Regions from separate parts of the Bacillus sp. M5A3_1b genome, predicted to be linked through region 1. Evidence: a T-box and tRNA genes for the amino acid it is inferred to sense, from the RefSeq annotation. Region 1 holds a T-box; the other holds one or more tRNA genes.
What was found. The T-box of region 1 lies ahead of metG (methionine--tRNA ligase). A T-box ahead of a tRNA ligase gene usually reads a tRNA of that ligase, here a tRNA-Met.
Positions count from the first base shown of each region.

Region 1 (8,101 bases):
TTGTCGAAATAACTATCACAATAGCTTACATTTTTATTACATTTTTGTAAGGCTCACACTAAAGTTTTCTGTTCATTATTTGCTGCTATCCATTATCGTTTTAAAATAAGCTAACAACTATATATAAGACGACACAAGGGCGTTAATATGCATTTTTTATCCAGTTTTTAACACTTAAAAGTCACCTTATTTTGTTCTCAATAAAAAACCACCACAAACTCATACTAACTTCATATTAGCTTCATATACGTATTGTAAGATTATATCGGAATTTGTTGAAAAATTTAACTAATATATGACTAAGCATTAAATTGAATAAATATAAGTAGTTTTTCGAAATTGAAAAAAGGGTGAATAAGAAATGGAAGCTTATAAAATGCATGATTTTATTAATACAAATGTTGAATCTCATCAAAATGAAACCGTTTTTAATTTACACATATGTGAAACAAGTGAATTTGACGTAAGTTTAATAAAATCTACAACACTGTCTTTTATCGTTTCAAAAAAGAACATTAAGATTGTTACGAAAAAATGGATTAATTCAAATCAAGAAAGCATGATTGGTAAAAGTTACATCATTCCAACGAAAGCTTTCCACTACTTCTTACCAATTATTTCTGAAACTGAAGATGAGCTAAATATTCAAGTTCAAAGTTTTGGACTACATGGTGAACTTTTACTAAATGAAAGATTACTTATTGATAAAAACAACAAACAAAATCCAAAGATTACTACCTTCTTTGAAACATTAGATGAAAATGTAAATAAAGTATTACGAGGATTGCAAATTCATTGTATGTAAGACTATTACAATAGCAAAAAGGAGAATATAATGAAAAAACTATTATTAAGCGCACTATTATCATTAGGATTTTTAACTATTCCATTCACAAATGCTGAGGCAGCTACAACAAACGATCAGCTTATCGTGAATACGCAGTTAAATAAAATGGATTATTATCAAAACGGACAATTTATAAAGAGTTTTACTGTAGCTACTGGAAAGGCAGCCACACCTACGCCTAAAGGTACTTTTCAAATCGTTAATAAAATTAAAAACCGTCCTTACTATACAGGAAAAATTAAAGGCGGCGATCCACGTAATCCACTTGGTGACCGTTGGCTCGGACTAAACATGGCAGGAACTTACGGAACAACTTATGCGATTCATGGTACTAACAATAATCAAGCAATCGGCAAATGGACAACACTTGGTTGTATTCGTATGTATAACAATGATATACACTGGTTATTTGAGCGTATTCAGCAGCAAGCTACCGTCACTGTAAAATAACCTAAAAACAAGATTTATGTGTAGCCAAGAATTTTATATCTTGGCTTATTTTATTTATTCATTTACAGTAGCAAAACAACTGTATTTACATATATAATAAGAATAGGTTTCGTTAAGCAATATCAAAACATTGATAAACATGGATATTAAAATTATACAGTTATAATATTTTATAAATTTTACAATACATACTATAATAGAACTAATGTAATTCTGAAATATTCAGTTTCTCTAAACCATTCCCCTTGCTACTTTCATGATGACTTTATAGCGGGGGCTTATTATATGTATAAACAATTTGAGTTATCCAAAAAATGATGAATTCGAATATTGCAGTAAAAAGCGTTATTTAGGAGGTGTTACTATGACGCATATACTGGTGATTGAAGACAACCCAGATATACAAGAACTGATTCGTGAATTTCTAATGGCACAAAACTTTACTGTTGATGTCGTTGGCGCTGGAACAGAAGGTATTCTTCTTTTCCAAAAAAATTCATACGATCTTGTCCTCCTTGATGTGATGTTACCAGATATAGATGGCTATAGTATTTGTAAAATTATGCGAGGACAATCTGATGTACCGATCATTATGTTAACAGGCTTACATAATGAAGAAAGTGAAATTAAAGGATTTGAGTTAGGTATTGATGACTATATTACGAAACCGTTCCATTACACCGTATTTATTAAACGTGTAGAGGCTGTATTAAGAAGGGCAGCAACGAAGGAAGCAGAAGCTGCAACTATACTACAATTCCATGAATTGATGTTAAATTCTACAGCCTATGCCGCTTATGTTCATGGTAATCAAATTGAATTAACAACAAAAGAATTTGAAATTTTATATACTTTACTGCAAAATCGGGGAAAAGTATTATCAAGAAGTGATTTGCTGAATAAGGTATGGGGCTATGAACATTATGGTGATGTAAGAGTTATAGATACACATATTAAAAACTTAAGAAAAAAATTAGGGATTCCTTATATTAAAACGGTGAAAGGCATTGGCTACAAAATCGAATCGTAGTACAGACAACATCACCAAAAATATTTTCATCAAAACCTTATTATTTTGTATTCTTTTATCACTTTGTCTTTATCAAATTATTTATTTTCTAGCTTCAAACTACGATAAAGAACGTTTTGCAAAAGAAAATGGAGCGCTGTCTACAGAACAAGCGGATTCAGACAAACAAAACGACCAAAGTAAAACGAATCAAAGTAAGGCTGTTTCAGAGAGTATGATTTCCAATTTCCAATCTTCTATTATAGATTATAAAGCACTCTCTACAGCCATAAATCACCTTTTGCAGCCTAGCCAAACTGTAAAAGCAAAAGAACATACCCAAAATATTGCGGGGAAAAACAGCACTTCTGCTCCACTTACAGAAACGGAAAAGCAAGTCGCTACTAATGATGCCTTACATAAACAAAATGCAGCAAAAAACACAAATGATACACAAGATTATCCAAAATTAGCAGATGCACTGCAGCAATTGGCTCCACATATTGGTGCGACAATGCTTGCATTATCTTTACTCGGATCTTTAATTTATACGAAACTAATTGCCAAACCTTTTCAATTTATGAGTGATGCTTTAAAAGATATTATGAATCTTGATTTCTCAGATAAAAAGCTACTTAACAAAAATACAGATCAAACAGATTTTAATTTGCAAGTAGCTGCTTCACAGGTCCCAAATATAGTGAAGAATTTACATGCAAGCAATCAAGATTTAAGAAATGAACTCAAAAAGGAACAACAATTAGAACAATCTCGTAAAGAATTTATGTCTATGGTTTCCCATGAATTAAAAACACCAATCGCAGCCGTTATGGGACAAATAGATGGCATGATTCACGGAATTGGAGCTTATAAAGATAGAGATAAATATTTAAAACGTTCCTATGAAATGATGCAAGACATTAACATATTAACGGAAAAAATGTCGGAATTATCCAAAATACAAAACCCTCAATTTAAACCTGATTTAAAAGTTATCTCATTAACTAATATTATTGAGGATGTTATGAAGAAAGTAGATTACTTTGTATCTGTAAAGCAATTAAATGTTCAATCTAACATTAAGCAAGATGTACAAATTTTAGCTGACCCTAAATTTATTCAAACTGCTATTTTTAACATTATTTCAAATGCAATTCATTACACAATTGACCATCAGCATGTATATATAAAGCTTTATGAAAAGCCAAACGGTTATGCATTAGAAGTATTAAATACAGGTTCACAAATTGATGAGGATAAACTCGCCCATTTATTTGAGCCATTCTATCGCGCAAACCCTGGCAAACATGGATTAGTACAAGGTAGTGGTCTTGGGCTATATATTGTAAAACAAATATTAGATAAACATCAGTTTCCTTATGGGATACAAAACACACCTCAAGGTGTAAAATGTTCTATTGTATTCCCAAAAGCAATGTAAAAAACCTACTACAATTTCATACCCCAAATTCATACTTCGTATGAATGGCGGAATTTTGTAGAGTATCTTACTCTGTTTCGTTCGCCCGTTATCCTTATTTGGATAGCGGGCGTTTTTTATTATTTAAAAGGAGGATTTTCATGGAGAAATTTAAGTATTCATTACTTGTTTTATTCGGCGCTTGTAGCTACGGCGTACTTTCAACTATTTTCAAACTCGGATTCATTGATGGATTTTCAGCACATCAACTATTAGGGGGACAATATGTCTTCGGATGGATCGGGCTTCTTCTGCTCGTTCTTTTCGTTTCACGTCATAAAGTAACAAAAAAGCAATTCTTTTCCTTACTAACAGTTGGCACAACAATGAGTATGACTGGTATCTTCTACGCTATTTCTGTAGAAGAACTACCAGCATCTATCGCTGTTGTCCTACTCTTCCAGTTCACATGGATTGGTGTCGTTATAGAAGCAATCGCTAATCGAACATTACCAAACCGTGAGAAAGTTATATCTATCATTATTTTATTTACTGGAACATTGTTTGCAGGCGGTGTCTTTGAAGGTCTCGGACAAAACTTTTCCACGAAAGGTATTATCTTTGGTCTATTAGCCGCTGTCTCTTTTTCATTCTATGTTTTTGCAAGTGGGCGTGTTGCTACAGAAGTACCACCTTATACGAAAAGCTTTCTTATGACAACAAGTGCTACTCTTATCGTATGCCTATTCTTCCCGCCAACCTTTTTAACGGATGGTACCCTGCAAGCCGGTCTTTGGAAATACGCTTTCTTCCTCGGATTGTTCGGCGTTGTCGTACCTGTCATTTGTTTTTCAATTGGTGTACCGAAAGTAGGAACAGGACTTAGTACAATACTAGGAGCAGCTGAATTACCAACGGCCATTATCGCTTCTATTACACTTGTACATGAAGTCGTAACCTTTATGCAGTGGATTGGGATACTCTTTATACTACTTGGAATTTTTACTCCTCAGCTGCTTACGGCTAGGAAAACAAAAAAACATAGTAGTGTGCATAGTGCGTGAAAATAGAAGTTTGCATATAAAGTGAAACTTTAATCAGTGGGGGTTTTCTTCATCCCCACTGATTATTAGTTGAACCAATCGGACTTTTATGGGCAGTTGATTCCCCACATAACTTCTTTGCTTTCGCTGCATTTTGAGGTGGGGATCTTACTGCCCATTAAAGCGGGATAAATGTAAATGCAGTTACAATGTGGTATAATTTCAAATCTATTTGGAGGTATAAATGACTATTTTAAGCGTAGCCTTTTTTGCCATTATGTGTATCTTCTTCCTAATAAGATATATGAAAGAAAAGAAATTTTACGATTTGCTCCTCATTCCCATTTGCATATATGCTGGGGCAGTCAAACCCCCTTTAGTGGAGTACTTAAACTTTAATACTACATTCAAAATAACATATGATATTGCAGCTATTATTCTCGTAATCCTTGCTGTGCTTTTCTTCTTAAAGGATAAGAAAGAGAATCCTACTGCATAACAAAAGACCTTTCATTTATTTGAAAGGTCTTTTTCTCTATCTCACTTTACTGCTCCATATAGCTTCCCTACCTCATGCTCAATTTGCTTTACATCGATTCGCTCAAATAGGGGCTGTACACTATCAATTCTATTCGGCAACGTATGTTGAGGCTCCCAATTTCGGTTCACAATCGATAATGTATTTCTAACTTTTTCACTTGAAAATGGTAAAAACGGTTCAAGGAGATTTGCAAAATTAGCGATAAGATACACACAGTTATAAATGGTTTCTTTACATGAAACTGGATCATCTTCCCTTTGTTTCCACGGCTGCCTCTCATCAAAGTATTTATTTGCAAAACGTACTGCATCAAATATTGATTCTAGTGCCACCTTAAATTTAGTTTGCTCAATCGCCTCTCCTACATGTTTATATAATCCTTCTACTTTATCTTTCAGCTCTACATCAATACTTCCTTTCGGCACGATACCACCATAATATTTTTCAATAAACTTTAATGTCCGGTTCACAAAGTTCCCGTATGCACCTAACAATTCACTATTATGACTGTAAATAAATTCCCGCCATGAAAAATCAGTATCACGATTTTCTGGTGCGTTGACGGTTAAAAAGTAACGAATAGAATCTGGATCATAGCGTTCTAATATGTCAGGCACCCATACTGCCCAGTTTTTACTTGTAGATAATTTTCTTTTTTCAACTGTTAAATATTCATTCGAAACGATATGACGTGGAATTGCGCCTTCCCCTATTCCAAGTAATACCGCTGGCCAAATGACGGAATGGAACGGAATATTATCCTTTCCGTGCACATAATATGTTTTCGCTTCTTTATCCCAAAACTCTTGATCATCTTTCCCTTTTTTTTCAGCCCAATGTTTACTCGCTGAATAATACCCTGTCACTGCTTCAATCCATACGTAAATTTTCTTATCTTCATACCCTTCTACTGGAATTGGTACCCCAATTGGTAAATCACGTGATACGGCCCTATCTTGTAACCCTTCCTTTACATATCTCTCTGTTAGTTGAATCGCATTGTCTCGCCATGTTCCTGTTTGTTTGGCGTTTTCTACAGCCGTTTTAATTTGCTCCTGAAATGTATGCAATGCGAAATAGAAATGCTCTGTTTCCTGTACAGACGGCGTACTACCACATAACTTACATTTCTTTTCTAACAAATCGAGTGGATCTAAAATAGCTGAACACGCATCGCATTGATCTCCTCTTGCTGCTTCATGACAATGTGGACAAACGCCTTCTACATAACGATCAGGTAAAAACTGCGTACACGTTTCGCAATATGCTTGTTCCACTGTTTTTTTATAAATATGTCCCTCTTCTAATAAACGTAAAAAAACATTTTGAACCGTTTCATGATGGTGCTCACTATCTGTACGTGTATAGCAATCATACGTAAAACCAAGGCTACGAAAACATCGCTGGAATTCTTCATGATACTTATTAGCAATTTCCTTCGCCGTCACACCTTCTTGTTTTGCCCGAATTGCAATCGGTGTTCCATTACAATCACTTCCCGAAACATACAACACATTCTCACCTTTTGCCCGGTAATAACGTGCTAAAATATCTCCAGGTAACAAACTCGCAATATGTCCAAGATGTAACGAACCATTTGCATACGGCCAAGCTCCTCCAACAAAAATACTCATCTTACATTCCTCCTTTAAAATATAAAAAGCCCCGCCCTTATCTTAAAAAAGATAAGGGCGGGGCTGTATAAACAGTCGCGGTACCACCTTATTTCGCCAATTACTCACATAATTAGCCTTATCAAGTACGGAGCTATAAGCTCTTATACTGTGGTTTTGATAACGAGTACCAACTCTCGTCGCCGCCTACTATTATCATTTGATAAGTTCAGGACGAAGCTCAAAGGCCATTGTTCAAATGAATATTCTTGCTTCTTCTCAGCTACCGAAGCTCTCTGGAAAGAATGTGTTCATCCTACTTTTCCTTTTCAACGCTTTTACGTATAACACGTATTTTACGACTTAATAACAGAAAAATCAAACTTTAATTCAAGAAAAACAGGAAATCTCACCTTCCTGCCGAATACCTATACGTTCACAAAAGGAGTGATATGATTGAATCAAAAACAACTAAGCACACGTAATGAAAAAAGCTGGAATACAGCTGCTTATGAAGCTTGGACGAATCGCCACGGGGCACCAGCTGATTATGCGAAAAAAATCATGGAAGACCCTATGCGCGAGGTAGATCACTATTTACCTTACATACAATCTCCGAAAGGAAAACGTATTATTAATTTACTCGGGTCAAAAGGAAATAAAGCTGTTGCTCTTGCTCTTTTAGGAGCCGATATAACAGTTGTAGACATTTCAGCAAGTAATGAAAAATACGCAACCGAACTAGCCGAAGCTGCTGGTGTCTCTATCCAATACATCGTCTCTGATGTACTGGATGTAAATCTTTCCGAATCATTTGATATCGTATTGCTCGAACTTGGTGTACTCCATTACTTTCTAGATTTAAAACCACTCTTTCAAAAAATTGCTACTTTACTTAAGCAAGATGGAATGCTTATCCTTCGTGACTATCATCCTGTTTACACGAAATTATTAGGAGTCGACCATCCATCATTTCAGGCCAATGGAAATTATTTTGATGAAGAATTGATTGAAGATGATGTTGCTTATAGCATCCTTCTTACAGAAGCACAGAAAGAATCGCTACCTAAAACAACTATCCGCCGCTGGACGCTAGGAGAAATTGTTACAACACTTGCCGAAGAACATTTTAAAATTGAAAAACTAGTTGAAGAACACGGGTCTCATCAAAGGTGGGT
Region 1 covers NZ_JBKEZY010000003.1:126,742-134,842, forward strand. Annotated here, with positions in the region: gene ACLBWW_RS10385 (DUF3978 family protein) at 362-805, shown strand; gene ACLBWW_RS10390 (L,D-transpeptidase) at 836-1,297, shown strand; gene ACLBWW_RS10395 (response regulator transcription factor) at 1,662-2,327, shown strand; gene ACLBWW_RS10400 (sensor histidine kinase) at 2,305-3,747, shown strand; gene ACLBWW_RS10405 (EamA family transporter) at 3,888-4,790, shown strand; gene ACLBWW_RS10410 (hypothetical protein) at 5,014-5,268, shown strand; gene metG (methionine--tRNA ligase) at 5,310-6,944, opposite strand; T-box leader at 6,995-7,265, opposite strand; gene ACLBWW_RS10420 (class I SAM-dependent methyltransferase) at 7,380-8,101, shown strand, end outside.

Region 2 (8,101 bases), on a different contig from region 1:
AACGGCCTAATTAAATATCCATTATGAAAAGGACGCTTCACTGCAATTCCTGCATATCCTTTCGGAGTACTCCCTCGTACAAGGCGCATTAAAATCGTCTCTACTTGATCATCACCATGATGTCCAAGAGCTACATATCTCGCATCATATTTCTTCATTATTCTTTCCAAAAATGCATATCTGCATTCTCTAGCAGCAACCTGTGCATTCATTCCGTGTTGCTGTTGATATTGCGACACATTAATCCTTATCGTTTCGCAAATAACTCCCAGCCCTTTACAAAGGTCCTGCACAAACTGTAGGTCCTCATGAGATTCATCACCTCTAAACATATGGTCCACATGTGCCACTACAATTTCGAACTGTTTTGCTGCTCTTTTTTCTAACAAATAATATAGAAGAGCCAAAGAGTCAGGACCACCAGAAACCCCTACAACAATTGTTGAACGTTCCTTTAATACATCATGCTGCTTTACAAAGTCATCTACCTTTTCAACAAATGTATCTTTCAACTTCGTAATCACCTTTCATTAAACAAGAACAGCAACGTTAGTTACCTTGTTTATAATGGTACAACTTTTACAAACATTGTGCAAAAAAAAGATATACAAAAATTACATTTTTATCTTACATCATCCGTACATATTCACAAAAGTAATAACATTATCTTTTAAAGTAAAAAAACCTAGGCATCCACCTAGGTTTTTAGAAAGAAACATCACACTTAAAATTTATTGTGCCTGCATTCCTACAATTGGAATCGTAGCCCACTTCGGCATATTTTTCTTCACTTTCGCCACAACGATAGTCATATCATCATTTATATAACCATCACAAGAGCGAATCACCTCTTCCATAATGATATCAGCAATTTCTTGCGGATCTTCGGTTTGTAATTCTTTAATTTTTCGTTTCATCCATAGTTCATGATTTTCTACATGTTGCGCTCCCTCGAAAATCCCATCGCTCATCATAATAAGGATATCGCCCGTTTTTAATTGTTCACCTACTACATCAACTTCAACATCCTCAATAATGCCCATCGGCAAATTACTTGCCTCAATTTTCAAAATATTATTCGCGCGTTTCACAAAACTCGGCGTCGATCCAATCTTTAAAAATTTCGCACTCGCATCCCGCAAATCCACCATAGCTAAATCTAACGTCGTAAACATCTCTTCTGTTGTTCTTAAAGAAAGAATAGAATTGATAGATTTAATCGCTATTTCCTCATCAATGCCTGATTGAAGTATTTTTTGTAATAATTTTACCGTTTCTTTACTCTCCATATGAGCTCTTTGCCCATTTCCCATACCATCACTGATTGCAAGTGCATATTTACCAACACTTAAATCCATCATCGCATAAGAGTCACCAGAAACAAACCCACCGCCTTTTGCAGCTGTGGCCAACCCAGTATCAAGAGAATACGTTTTTGCCGAACCAAATGATATTAAGCTGTGGCCGTTCGGATAAGAAGATTTTTCTTCATGTTTAACAACAATATTTTCCTTTAGAATGTCAGAAAGCATCGGCGCAACTAACTTTTCACATTCTCCATGTTCATTAGATGCAACTGGAATCAACATTTCAATATCAATACTTCCTCTATCTAAACAATATATATCAACATGCTCTACTTCTACGCCAAAATCACGAAACGCTTGCATAATCTGTTCTTCCTGCACTTGATGATTTTCTCGTTCTCTTTGGATCTCCTTAGCAAAATCCTCCATAACTTTTGATACACCTAATAGTTGCTCCGCTACTATTCTACGGTTTTCTTTCATTTGTTTTCGTAATTTTTGTCCTTCATAGAAGTGATCTAATTCACCCGCTACTAAATCCGTCACTTTCTTCCCTCTCACACAATGCTTGTCCCATTCACGAACTAACTTCCGATTATGCTGCAACGTCCCCTCTTCCGTTTCACTCATTATTTGTTTCATATAATCGTACGTTTTGTCGAAATTAACTACCCAGCATTGGTCCTTTTTAAAGCATGTTTGACATGTTTTTGCAGTAATTGTACTTAAGAACAAATCCGCTTCTGTCTCTTTATCTTCCTCCTCCACATATCCATATACAGAAAAGCTATTAGATAAAGCAGCAAATACATGGGCAAATTGATTAATTTTATTCGCTGTAACATCACGCATCCTTCTTAAATACTGTTGTTGATCTTGCGAATGTTCCTGTGTGCCTGGCATGAATTTAGCAATACGATCCATAACAAGTTTCGGTGTTAATAAGAAGAACATAATCGCCACACCAGATTCAATTAAAGTTGTCACAATGTTTGTTTGCTTGTCTACATATAGCGTAATCAAGCTCGTCCCAATTAATAAACCTAAACTAACACCTAAACGCTTCCCTTCTTTTAACAAACCACCAAGCAACCCAGAAAAAGCAAGTAGACTAAGTTGAGACAAACTGGAGACATTGGCTAAACTTAATATTAATCCAGTGACGACCCCCACCGTAGATCCTGTAGCAGCCCCCGCAATAAATGCAAACACGAGCACTAAATACCTAGTAAAAATATGTTGAATAGAAGCGTCATATACAAACCAATCTGTTGTACCTGTTAAAACAGATGCTAGTAATATAATTAAACAAACAATTTCTTCTGTCTCTAGCGCTTGTTGTTTACCTTTTCGTTCTACTAAAAGCGGAACACTTTGTAAAAATATCATAGTTAATACGAAGCTAAGCCCTGCCTCAATCGTACTAACGAGTAAATCGTACATGGTGACAGTTTGTTGCGCGAAATATACGACAACTAAATGTGCGGTTAATGCGGAGATAAATACTTGGAATGGAACAAGTCCAACAGTTTTACGTGTAAACCGACTAAAGAAGATATTATAAATGAAGAAAGTAAAAATAGATGCAAAGGTAAAGAATAAATTATCTATCGAAACTGAAAGTGCGCCCCCCATAAGAGCCAAGAACGCGAGCGGCATTTTATCCCGCTTCATAACATAAACAGCAGCAAAAAACGGCAGTGCAAACGGCAAAATGTTTGTTAATATATATGCTCGTCCCAAAAGAAAACCAATAACAACAATAATAAATCCCCATCTAAAGAAAACCTGTTCAAACTTCATTCGCAACTTACTCGTCCACTTTACTGCTCCAAGCTGACTCTCATTCATTGCCAATGCACTTGTATTCATAGTATTCCTTCCTGCTTTAGGCATATTTTTAACACCACCTGCATAGTTTAATTACTGTCATTATAAAAGATGATTATTGGGATTTTTGTCAAAACAACAGTTTTCACTTTTATAATCGTTCGACTTTTTATTCGAAATAACTCTACATATATACACGGTATGTAATTTATTCTCACCATTTTAATTGAACATTCAGAAAATATAGGGTGATTTTGTAGAAGTGTTGTATGTCTTAATTTATTTAACAAAAAAAGATCATGCAAATTTGCATGATCTTTTTAGGATGACCCGTACGGGATTCGAACCCGTGTTACCGCCGTGAAAGGGCGGTGTCTTAACCACTTGACCAACGGGCCGTTAAATTAAATATAGCGGCGGAGGGGATCGAACCCCCGACCTCACGGGTATGAACCGTACGCTCTAGCCAGCTGAGCTACACCGCCATGTCGTCTTATTTAACGGACAATTAGTATCTTACCTCAGATATATTTTAAAGTCAACACATCTTGAAAACTTTTTTTAAAATATATTTTCACATATAAAAAAGCACCCCGAGCAATCGCCCTGGGTACCTCTCTATATGCTAAGAATTAAACGTTCTTATTATCCGCGACGTGCGCCACGGCCACCACGTTTAGATTCTGTGTTACGCTTTAAAGAAGTTAAACGATCTTCACTGTCCTTTAAGAAACGTGCCATCTTTTGCTCGAATGTTTCTTTTGGAGCTCGTTCGTTACCGCCGCCACGGTTATCTCTGTTGAAAGAACGATTACGTTGTGGACGTCCAGAACGTTGTTGATCGCCACCGCCACCGCGTTGGTATTCACCACGTGGACGATCTCCTTCTGTTTTTTCACGCTCTTTCGCTTTTTTAATAGATAGACCGATCTTACCATCTTTTTCAACGTTAATAACTTTTACTTCTACTTGGTCGCCCACTTTTAAGTGATCGTTAATATCTTTCACATAATTATCAGCAACTTCACTAATATGAACAAGACCCGTTAAGCCTTCTGGCAGCTCCACAAAAGCCCCAAAATTTGTAATACCTGTTACTTTACCCTGTAACTTGCTGCCTACCTCGATTGACATAAAAAAAATGCTCCTCCTTAGTGGTTAAAAAGTCAAATTTTACTTTATTATATATAATCCTAAAATATAGTGTCAATAAGACATACTCTACTTAGAAACAGGAAAAATTATCTCCCCTTTTCCAGAGAAGAAATAATCCCTTCTAGCAATCTTTAATACGTACTCTTCATCATTTAACTTTTGAACTTCGTCTTTTAGACTCTTTTCTTTATTCGTTAATGAATCCAGTTCTTTTTTCATGTCCTTAACTTTTGCTTCTTTTGCTCTAATGGAACTGTTTTGTTGATAAAACGTTACACCAATACTCGCAATAATTGTAAAAGCAAAGACAAGAAAAACCGCTAAACGGCGATAAAGTCGCTTCCTGTTCTCATCCGTTTGTATTATATGCTCTTTAACAGGATTTGGACTCTGTTTTTCGATTGTTCTTTGTCTCAGTTCCCTCATTTCCGAGGTCCCCCTAACTTCTTTTTTATACGCCCCCATAATTGGAAGATGTGTCCCTTCAATTTTGCTATATATTGCAGGAACCCTACATGTTTCATTATAAAAAGTTTAACACGATTAGGGAGAAGTTTCCATATGAGCGAAGCAATAAATCGAACAGGCCAGAAAAAAACTTTCCATATGAAAAGTAATATCCAAATCACCATTTTCCATAACACATGTCCAATTGAAAGCAGTATACGAAATAAGAATAATATAAATGCAATAAATAGCTGCGCTATAATAATAACAGGTTTTATCATGAGTAGCTTTATAATTTGAACAAAAAAGTGTGTTGTTTGCATAAAAATATAGATGAGAAAATTTAACAGTCTCATGTATATTGCTTTCAATAAGCTTTGATATGCCGCAAAACCACATAATAATGCCAAAAATACATATATACGTAGTTCAGCTTCATTTACAAGAAGCAGTACATAAAAAACGAATAATGCTTGGACAATCCAAAATAGTATATCATGTATAAATACAAGCCAACGTTTACGTTCTTGCCGCTTTAAAAATCGTTGGTATGTATCTAAAGACGCTCCAATCCAAGCACCCATTCCGATCATTGAGAGCATCGTATACAACTGAATTGTTAGACTCATTTAAACAACTTACTAAAGAATCCTTTAGTTTTCTCCCCTTGATTCTCATCAATATACAGCATCTCATGAACTTTCCCTTTAATCGATACAACACCTTTTTCTACATCTAAATTTTTCATTTGCAAATTTTGACCACGAATTGTTAAAAAACCCATTACGGTCTCAAGTAAAAACTCCTCGCTATCAAAACTCTCTACCTGCTTTACACCGGTAATATCAATTACACGCCTGCCACGCATAATAATATCATGCTCTACCGAAATATTTTGTTGGTTAGAAGACATAGGTGAGTAACCATTATCCACGTAAATCCCCCCATAGATTTATACTAGCTAATAGTAATGTATGAAGGGATAATTGATTTTAGAACAAGCCTTCTTCAGCCTTTACTTTTTCTTCGCGAACTAAACTATACATATTTGCTGCATCTTCTTTTTTAGTCGTTTCTTTCAATTCGTTTATTTTTACAGTTACTATTTTTTGACCAAAACGAATTGTTAATTCATCAGCTACTTTTACATCTGAACTCGCTTTTGCCACTTGACCATTAATTGATATTCTTCCTTGATCAGCTACTTCTTTCGCTAATGTTCTTCTTTTAATTAAACGTGATACTTTTAAAAACTTATCTAGACGCATATCAAATCCCCCTATTAACGCTCTGTTTGTTTTGCCTCTTCCCATAAAACGTCTAACTGCTCTAATGATAAATCTTGCATCTCTTTATTCATTTCAGCTACCTTTGCTTCCATGTATAAGAAACGACCGACAAATTTCTCATTCGTTGAACGTAACGCCTCTTCGGGATCTATTTTATAATGACGAGCTATATTCACAAACGCAAATAGTAAATCGCCAAATTCACCTAACATTTTCGCCTCATCCATATTTTTAACTTCTTGTTGGAACTCTTGCCATTCTTCTAAGGCTTTCTCTATCATCGGTTGTACATCAACCCAATCGAAACCAACTTTGCCAGCTTTTTTCTGGATTTCATAGGCGCGTAGTAACTGTGGCAAACTTTTTGGAACCCCATTTAAAACAGATTCTTTCACGAATCCTTTTTCTTGTTTTTTAATTTCTTCCCAATTGGCAATTACTTCATCGGCATTATTTACATCCGTATTCCCAAATACATGCGGGTGGCGGCGAACCATTTTCTCAGATAAAGTTCGAATAATATCATCTATAGAGAACCAACCTTCATCCTCCCCGATTTGAGCATGCAACATAACTTGTAATAATATATCACCCAGTTCTTCTACTAAGTGATCATCATCCTCTTCATCAATTGCTTCCAACACTTCATAAGCTTCCTCAATTAAATACTTCTTTAAAGATTGATGTGTTTGCTTTTTATCCCACGGACAACCATCCGGTCCACGAAGGTCTGCAATAATTTCTCTAAGCACATCAAACTGTTGATACAAGGACGCACGTTCTTTAACTGGTGGTACATATACACTCGTTAAATTATTCAACTCTGTTTCATGATCTAACATGTACAACGGCACCTTTTTAACTTGTTCAAATGAAGTCCCTGCAGCTGTTACGATATACACTTCATAATCATCTGATAGCATCTCCATTAATGTTAATTTCACATCAGATGCAACGAATGCGTCATATACTTGGCAAAAGATTAAATGTTGACGTAATTCTAATTGTCCTCTTTCAAATGATGTGGCGTCAATTAATTGGAATCCTTCAATCGGATCAATCTTTAGACTCGCAAACATAGGATCAAGGAAACTTTGTCCACCTTCAATGCGCACTTCAACATTCGCTACTTCACCTTTTTCCAACAGTAGCTGAACCGTTCTTTCCGCTACAAGCGGATGCCCTGGCACGGCATAGATGATTTCTGTGCCTTCAGCTTGTTCTAACAATGTATTTGCGATTGTTTCATATACAATTTCAAATGTATCATACGCTTCATATACACTGTCAAAGGCTGTATATTGTATACCTTCTTTCTCCAACTCTTCTATAACGGGATGTTCCTTCGTTCTAACAAACATGTGATCTGCTTCTTTTATTTTTCGATATACACCCATCGTTAACTGATCTAACTCACCAGCACCTAATCCTAAAATAGTAATGATTCCACTCACAACCTGCCACCTCTATCCACTCTTCTTCAATGAACCTTCTTTTTTCTCTTTTTTCATAAAGGTTCCTATTTCCGCTTTTGTAAATACACGTAATTTTAAAATTAAAAACACATATGTTAATCCACCGATAGCTACACCTAATAATGCCTCAAGTGTTGCAATTCCTCTATGCCTTGTATCAATCACCAATCCAGACATTTGCATCAAACGTATAAATATTATTAATACAAACCCCATACCGATACCACTAATAACTACACCTAACATATTACGCTTATCGATAAGCGATTCGGATACAGCTTGCATAAGTAATGCACTATTTAGCACAGAAATTACAATTAACGCAACTAGTGTTGCAATTGCAGCTCCCTTCACACCAAAATACGGCATTAATGTATAATTTAAAGCTAACTTTAAACAACCCCCAAATATAACGAATATTGCTGGTTTTAATGTTTGTCCTAACCCTTGCAAAATAGAAGCAGTTGTAATCGACAATGAACTAAATAAAATAGATAAAGATAAAATGGATAAAACATCTGACCCATCACTATTTTCAAACAACATAATATTCGTAGGCTGAATAATACAAGTTAATCCAATGGCAGCTGCAAATCCA
Region 2 covers NZ_JBKEZY010000018.1:14,428-22,528, forward strand. Annotated here, with positions in the region: gene tilS (tRNA lysidine(34) synthetase TilS) at 1-512, opposite strand, end outside; gene spoIIE (stage II sporulation protein E) at 732-3,203, opposite strand; tRNA gene ACLBWW_RS27615 (tRNA-Glu) at 3,464-3,535, opposite strand; tRNA gene ACLBWW_RS27620 (tRNA-Met) at 3,549-3,622, opposite strand; gene ACLBWW_RS27625 (S1 domain-containing RNA-binding protein) at 3,783-4,271, opposite strand; gene divIC (cell division protein DivIC) at 4,359-4,718, opposite strand; gene yabQ (spore cortex biosynthesis protein YabQ) at 4,715-5,368, opposite strand; gene yabP (sporulation protein YabP) at 5,365-5,673, opposite strand; gene ACLBWW_RS27645 (RNA-binding S4 domain-containing protein) at 5,732-6,007, opposite strand; gene ACLBWW_RS27650 (bifunctional methyltransferase/pyrophosphohydrolase YabN) at 6,022-7,482, opposite strand; gene ACLBWW_RS27655 (putative polysaccharide biosynthesis protein) at 7,495-8,101, opposite strand, start outside.
Region 2: it has a tRNA-Met gene. The T-box ahead of metG (methionine--tRNA ligase) is inferred to sense a tRNA for this amino acid. The anticodon was not compared.